Regions from separate parts of the Fictibacillus iocasae genome, predicted to be linked through region 2. Evidence: riboswitches for the same ligand, from Rfam matches in the RefSeq annotation. Region 2 holds a riboswitch; each other region holds the start of a gene.

Region 1 (2,271 bases), on a different contig from region 2:
ACTCGTTAATTACCTGGATAGGAAGGCGGTAAGCATGGTCTGCACCAGCGTAGCCTCTGAAAAGGAAGAGCTCTTCCTTATTTCCAAGATAAGCGAGCACCTTTTTGTAAAGGCTTTCAAATTTTTCGGAAGAAAAAGGTTTGTTCGTTTTTCCCCAATCGATCTTTGCTTTGCTGGATGTTTCTTCCACAATGAATTTATCTTCTGGAGAACGGCCTGTATATTTCCCGGTAGTCGCACGAAGCGCTCCTGTGGAAGTTAATAATCCTTCTTTACGGAGCAAAGCTTTTTCTACAAGAACAGGTACTGGCAGGTTCATATGTGTTTGCGGGCTGTTTACCAATTCATTCAAAGAATTCGTGGATTCTACAGTATTCATATAAGGCGATACCATCCTTTATCCTAAGTTTTTATCTTAATTAGTATAACACATTGATTTAAATAATGTATACTATTTTATCGTTTTTATCGTAAAAAGTTCTTAAAATAGGCAAGTTATTATTAAAAGGTTCTGTTAATTGAAAGAAACACCTAAAAGGAAAGACCGCTCTGTTTTGAAGAGCCTGCTATAGAAAGGAACGCGACTGAATTTACCAGATCGCAGCTGTTGACACTAGTGGTCAACTGCGCTATTATAATCTCCGAACGGCTACTCTTATTCCGAGTAGGTGGAGGGACAGGCCCTATGAAACCCAGCAACCTGCACTCAGAACTTCTGAGTGAGAAGGTGCTAACCTGCAAGGTGAATACCTTGAGAATAAGAGGTGAAGGCATGGAATGGAATCCTTTTCCCTCGCTTCTTAAACAGGGAAAGGTTTTTTTTATGCCCTAAATCAGTCAGCGGAATATATATGTTAGTTATATAGAGGAATAAAGTACCGTATCTATCTTTTTCAATTTAAGGGAGGACCTCAAGTGTCTAAAAAAGTAAGCCGCCGTTTATTCACATCCGAGTCTGTTACAGAAGGACATCCGGATAAAATTTGTGACCAGATCTCAGATGCTATTCTTGATGAGATTTTAACTCATGATCCTAATGCGCGTGTTGCGTGTGAAACGTCTGTAACAACAGGACTTGTTCTTGTTGCAGGTGAAATTACAACGTCTACGTATGTTGATATTCCTAAAGTTGTCCGTGAAACGGTGAAAGAAATCGGTTACGACCGTGCGAAATACGGATTTGACTCTGAAACATGTGCTGTTCTGACTTCTATCGACGAGCAGTCTGCTGACATCGCGATGGGTGTTGACCAGGCACTTGAAGCGCGTGAAGGTTCCATGACGGATGAGGAAATCGAAGCGATCGGAGCAGGCGACCAAGGTCTCATGTTCGGATATGCTTGCAACGAAACACCTGAGCTTATGCCGCTTCCGATCTCACTTGCTCACAAGCTTTCACGCCGTTTGACAGAAGTGCGCAAGAGCGAAGAGATTCCATACCTTCGTCCTGATGGGAAAACGCAGGTAACGGTTGAATACGATGAGAACGACAAGCCAGTGCGCATCGACACGATCGTTATCTCTACACAGCACCACCCTGAAAACACACTTGAAGAAATTCAAGCGGATGTTAAAGAAAAAGTAATCAAGCCAGTGGTTCCAGCTGAATTGATCGACGAGAACACAAAATACTTCATCAACCCAACTGGCCGCTTCGTAATCGGCGGACCTCAAGGTGATGCAGGCTTGACTGGCCGCAAGATCATCGTTGACACTTACGGCGGATACGCTCGCCATGGCGGCGGTGCATTCTCTGGTAAGGATGCAACAAAGGTTGACCGTTCTGCGGCATACGCGGCACGTTATGTTGCGAAGAACATCGTCGCATCAGGCCTTGCTGACAAAGTTGAAGTTCAGCTAGCTTACGCGATCGGCGTGGCTCAGCCAGTATCTATCGCTGTTAACACATTTGAAACAGGCAAAGTGGATGAAGAAGTTTTGGTTGAGCTTGTACGCAACAACTTTGACCTTCGTCCTGCAGGCATCATCAAGATGCTAGACCTTCGCCGCCCGATCTACAAGCAGACAGCTGCCTACGGCCACTTCGGACGTACAGACATCGAGCTTCCTTGGGAGCAGACAGACAAAGCAGCAGCGCTTAAAGAACAAGCGAACGCTTAATACTCATATGAAAAAGCCACGCGATTTTTTAAATCACGTGGCTTTTTTTATAGTCATGATGCTTTAAAATTGGCGCGCAAGCTGTTAAAAGCGGCGCGTATGTTTACGATCGGAATAAAAACACACGCGGTAAATTTTAAGATATTTCAA
Region 2 (2,271 bases):
GCACCGAGCTGCTGATGTGTCGTTGACGCTGGATGGATGATCAATGATTTGGCATCACCGACGTTTGCGACATGCGACCAGAGCGCGATGTTATCGATGACTTTCTTGCCGGCTTCTCTACCGCCTTTTATCCCGAAGTTCACGATAGAGCCGAAGCCATTGCGCAAATATTTTTGTGCAAGAGAGTGAGCTCCATGCGTGGTAAGGCCTGGGTAGGACACCCAATCCACCGCAGGATGCTTCTCTAAATACCGTGCGACTTCAAGCGCATTTTTTGTATGCTTTTCTACACGAAGGTGCAGCGTTTCCAAGCCTTGCAATAAGAGAAACGCGTTTTGCGGGCTTAAGCATGCACCAAAGTCGCGCAGCAGCTGAACGCGCAATTTTGCGCTGTACGCCAATGTTCCGAAGTCTGTTGCATAACGGATGCCGTTATAGCTTTTATCCGGCTCCGTAAAGCCTGGAAACTTTTCGCTGTTCCAGTTAAAGCGGCCGCCATCAACGACCACGCCGCCTATCGCGGTGCCGTGTCCGCCGATCCATTTTGTCGCCGAATGTACGACGATATCGGCACCCCAGCTGAGCGGCTTGCAAAGGTAAGGTGTCGCGAATGTACTGTCGACGATGAGCGGAATTCCGTTTTCATGTGCGATATCCGCAACAGCTTCAATATCGAGGACATTCAAACTTGGATTGCCGATCACCTCACCGAATATGGCCTTCGTCTTTGGTGTGATGGCTGTGCGGAAATTTTCGGGATCCGACGCATCAACGAACCTTACATTGATTCCGTATTTAGGAAGCGTGATGGCAAACAAATTGTACGTGCCTCCATAAAGATTGGATGCTGCGACAATTTCGTCACCTGCGTGAGCGAGGTTGAAGATCGCAAGCGATATCGCCGCCATTCCGGAAGAGGTAGCAACCGCCGCTACTCCGTCTTCAAGAAGAGCGATTCGTTTCTCGAACACATCGACCGTCGGGTTGCCGATACGGGAATAAATGTTGCCAGGCTCATCGAGCGCAAATAAGCTTTGTGCGTGATCGGTATCATGAAACACATATGACGTTGTCTGGTAAATCGGAACCGCCCGTGAACCTGTCGTCGGATCGGGAGACTGTCCCCCATGCAAAAGCACCGTTTCAATATCATAGCTGTCAAAAGAATTAGCCACTATAATCTCTCCTTTTTATCATTTAAATTTTATTATCCCTATGCGAAAACTACGGATTAAAGTATAAGAAGCTCCTTTCCTTCTGTTTGTGTTTTTAAAATTCCGGAAGAATGTATACAAAGATGGTGTGTAACATGAGGTTTATGAAGAGGGCATATAAAAAACCCTCTTCATAAGAAGAGGGTTATGTAGAATCCTCCTCTTATCTTCCAGACTTGTGTCTGTAGGATGTAGCACCTTTTTAAACTGCTGTTTAAAGGTTGCCGGGCTTCATAGGGCCTATTCCCTCCGCCGCTCTGGATAAGAGTTGCTATTTAAATGTGTGGTGGTGATAAAAACATTTTATTGCTTGAAATGGATTATATGACAGCAACATTCAATCCGTCAACACATTTTCAGAAAATTATATTATTTCAAGCACACAGGCATGATCAAAATAGCTTAATAGCGGGAACTTTTAGCAGAAAAAAATATTTTCACCAATTGTGTGAGGGGTACGGTACTTCTCTCCACATTCCTTTAAATCACGCCGTTCGTAAAAATATGTACCGTACCCCCAAACCTTAATATTCACAAAAAAACCACACACTCGCCGTTCAGGCAGGTGTGTGGTTTTCGTCGACCATAACAATGATCTTCCCGTCGATCAATGCGGTTGTGTACTTTTCTGCTTCTTCTTCTGATAAGTCCTGCTCAAGCAGCACCTCTTTAAAATCTTTTTCATCATGTGTGAACATGGATGCAAATGGTCCTGCTGCGAGCAGCGGGCCGACACCCGGTACGCCTAATCCCGGGACTGCAATGCCTCCACCGATGCCTGCAAGAAAACCGGCAATCGTTCCATAGGTCGCGTTGTCTAAATCGTCCTCTACTACACGCTTTTCAATTACATGAGTCTGGTCAGCTATAGATGAGAGCGTATCATCATCTTTCGCTACTATCGAGATATGCTGGGATTCATACCCTCGATGTATCATTTCTTTAATGGCGCTGACAGCTTCTCTTTCTGTTTCGTAGGCGCCTGTGATGTGTCTTTTCATTGTTATCCCTCCTATGGGTGCATCTCTATCTTATTATGTACCCTGCTTGGTGAGGT
Region 3 (2,271 bases), on a different contig from region 2:
TACGATCACCGCGTTCCGGTCAATATGCTCGAGCCGTTCCAGCGCTTCTTTTATGGACAGCTTTTTCGATGCGTCCTTCGTAAGTGATGCTGCTTTATAATGGCCATGCTCCGTTTTCTTGAACTCGAAGCTCTGGCTTGGATCCTGCTTCGCATACTCATCCAAGTCATATCCACTCGCACCGCCGAACTGTGCTTTCGCCGCGTCCGCGCTCCACAGCTTGTTGTATTCCTCGTATTTTGCTTCGGCTTCTTCAGATGTTTCTGCCACAATTACGGTAAGAAAGCAGAACACCTTAATATGAGCAGGGTTCCGGCCATACTCTTGGGCTTTGCGGCGAATATCATTCGCATAAAATCTGATTCTCTCGGCAGTCGGTCCGCCGACAAACACGCATTCTGCATGCTGGGCAGCAAACGCCCGGCCTTTCTCTGATGTTCCCGCTTGATAAATAACCGGCGTGCGCTGCGGCGACGGCTCGCTTAAGTGCGGTCCTTCCACACTGAAATGCTCTCCTGAATGATTAATTTCATGCACTTTCGTTGAATCTACTAATATCCCTTTTTCTTTGTCTTCCACTACCGCTCCGTCTTCCCAGCTCGCCTGCCACAGCTTGTAAGAGACTTCGAGAAACTCATGGGCGATCTCATAGCGCTTGTCGTGCTTCACCATGTCTTTTAAACCGAAATTGCGTGCTGCATTTGGCAGATAGGAGGTGACCACGTTCCATGCGATTCTTCCGTCTGTTAAGTGATCAAGGGTAGAAAAGCGCCTCGCGTTGCCAAACGGCTGTTCATACGTGGTGCTCACGGTCATCGCGAAAGACAGGTGCTTCGTCACACTTGCCATGACCGGTATGACAAACGCGCCGTCATTCACCGGAATTTGGAGGCCATCTTTTATGGATGGTATTTTGCTTTGCTTGTATGTGTCATACACACCGAGTACGTCTGCAAAAAAGACAGCGTCGAACTTTCCTTTTTCAAGAAGCTTGGCCATCTTGACCCAATAAGCTAAATCTTTATATCCTCTGTGCCTTTTAGATTCTGAATGCTTCCATAACCCGTGTGAGTTGTGCATTGCACTCGTCATTTCAAACGCGTTTAATACGATCTGCTTTGCCATTTTACGCCTCCATCATTTTGTGATTATGGCCCATACAAAAAGCCTCTTCCTACAAAATAAGAAGAGGCGTGAAATGACATGTTGCAGAAGCTGCTCTTCTTATCTTTCAAGCTTGACGCTTGCTGGAATTGGCACAGTGCTTTTGCAAGCCTGCTGCCGAGGTTTCATAGGGCCAGTCCCTCTACCTCTCTGGATAAGAAATGAAACTATTAAACTTTGTTCATTAAGTTACAGGTAAGTGATGCATATGTCAACCTAAATATTCGAAAATTCTGTTATATCATCTGTTAAATGCCTCATTATTAGTAAGAGAGCTTTTATAATGTGGTGGTTTATGGGTATACAAGCATTAGAATATAATGATGGGGGTTAGTGGCTATGGGTATCCGAAAGTATATTTTTCGCAAGTTTGAGAAGCCGACTGGACTGGTCGGCAAGCTGACAGGACGTTATATGGCGTTCGAAAATAGACGCCTGAATAAATGGACGACTTCCCTACTAAACATTCAGGATGGAGAATCCATCGTTGAAATTGGCTATGGCCCTGGAAAGGGGATTGAGTATATTTGCCGCAAATTCCCTACTTGCCATGTAACCGGCTATGATATTTCGGCTGATATGAAAAAGCACGCTGAATCGCGAAATGAGCAGTTTGTAAAAGAAGGTCGCGTGGTGCTTTACGATTTTGCTGTGGCTCTCGCAAACGAGAATTCAGGCACATATGATAAGGCTTATTCTGTCAATTCTATTTTCATCTGGAAAGATCCAGTGGGCGACTTACAAACCGTGAAGAACTGGTTGAAGGACGGCGGAAGCATCGCGATCACGCTCCAGCCACATGAAAAGGGTGCAGACGATGTGACCGCTGAAGAAAACGGTAAATTGATTTCGTTATATTTAAAACAGGCTGGGTTCAAAAGCATTACGGTTCATACAAAAGAGATGAAACCTGTTAACGCCGTTACAGTAACAGCACTTAAATAACAGAAAATTCAATTTATTATGTTTGACAAATTATGATGCGGGTATATTAACCCTGCAACACTATTAAGCCATGAGGAGGAGTTGCAAGATGAGGAACACATTGTGTACCGAAAAAGGCAATGATCCAAGAGATGGACCAAGTAGTGAGCGAATGTATCATTT

Evidence for each region. A riboswitch is a leader RNA that binds a small molecule or an ion and turns the genes downstream of it on or off. The one in region 2 is predicted to bind S-adenosylmethionine.
Region 1: another riboswitch for S-adenosylmethionine. It lies ahead of metK (methionine adenosyltransferase); the one in region 2 lies ahead of ACFQPF_RS00780 (PLP-dependent aspartate aminotransferase family protein).
Region 3: another riboswitch for S-adenosylmethionine. It lies ahead of ACFQPF_RS18005 (LLM class flavin-dependent oxidoreductase); the one in region 2 lies ahead of ACFQPF_RS00780 (PLP-dependent aspartate aminotransferase family protein).

The regions. Positions count from the first base shown of each region.
Region 1 is NZ_JBHTCP010000051.1:64,458-66,728, forward strand. Features, by position in the region: gene pckA (phosphoenolpyruvate carboxykinase (ATP)) at 1-379, opposite strand, end outside; SAM riboswitch class I at 653-764, shown strand; gene metK (methionine adenosyltransferase) at 916-2,121, shown strand.
Region 2 is NZ_JBHTCP010000002.1:176,256-178,526, reverse strand. Features, by position in the region: gene ACFQPF_RS00780 (PLP-dependent aspartate aminotransferase family protein) at 1-1,175, opposite strand, end outside; SAM riboswitch class I at 1,375-1,482, opposite strand; gene ACFQPF_RS00775 (general stress protein) at 1,772-2,215, opposite strand.
Region 3 is NZ_JBHTCP010000052.1:137,310-139,580, reverse strand. Features, by position in the region: gene ACFQPF_RS18005 (LLM class flavin-dependent oxidoreductase) at 1-1,125, opposite strand, end outside; SAM riboswitch class I at 1,222-1,325, opposite strand; gene ACFQPF_RS18000 (class I SAM-dependent methyltransferase) at 1,504-2,109, shown strand.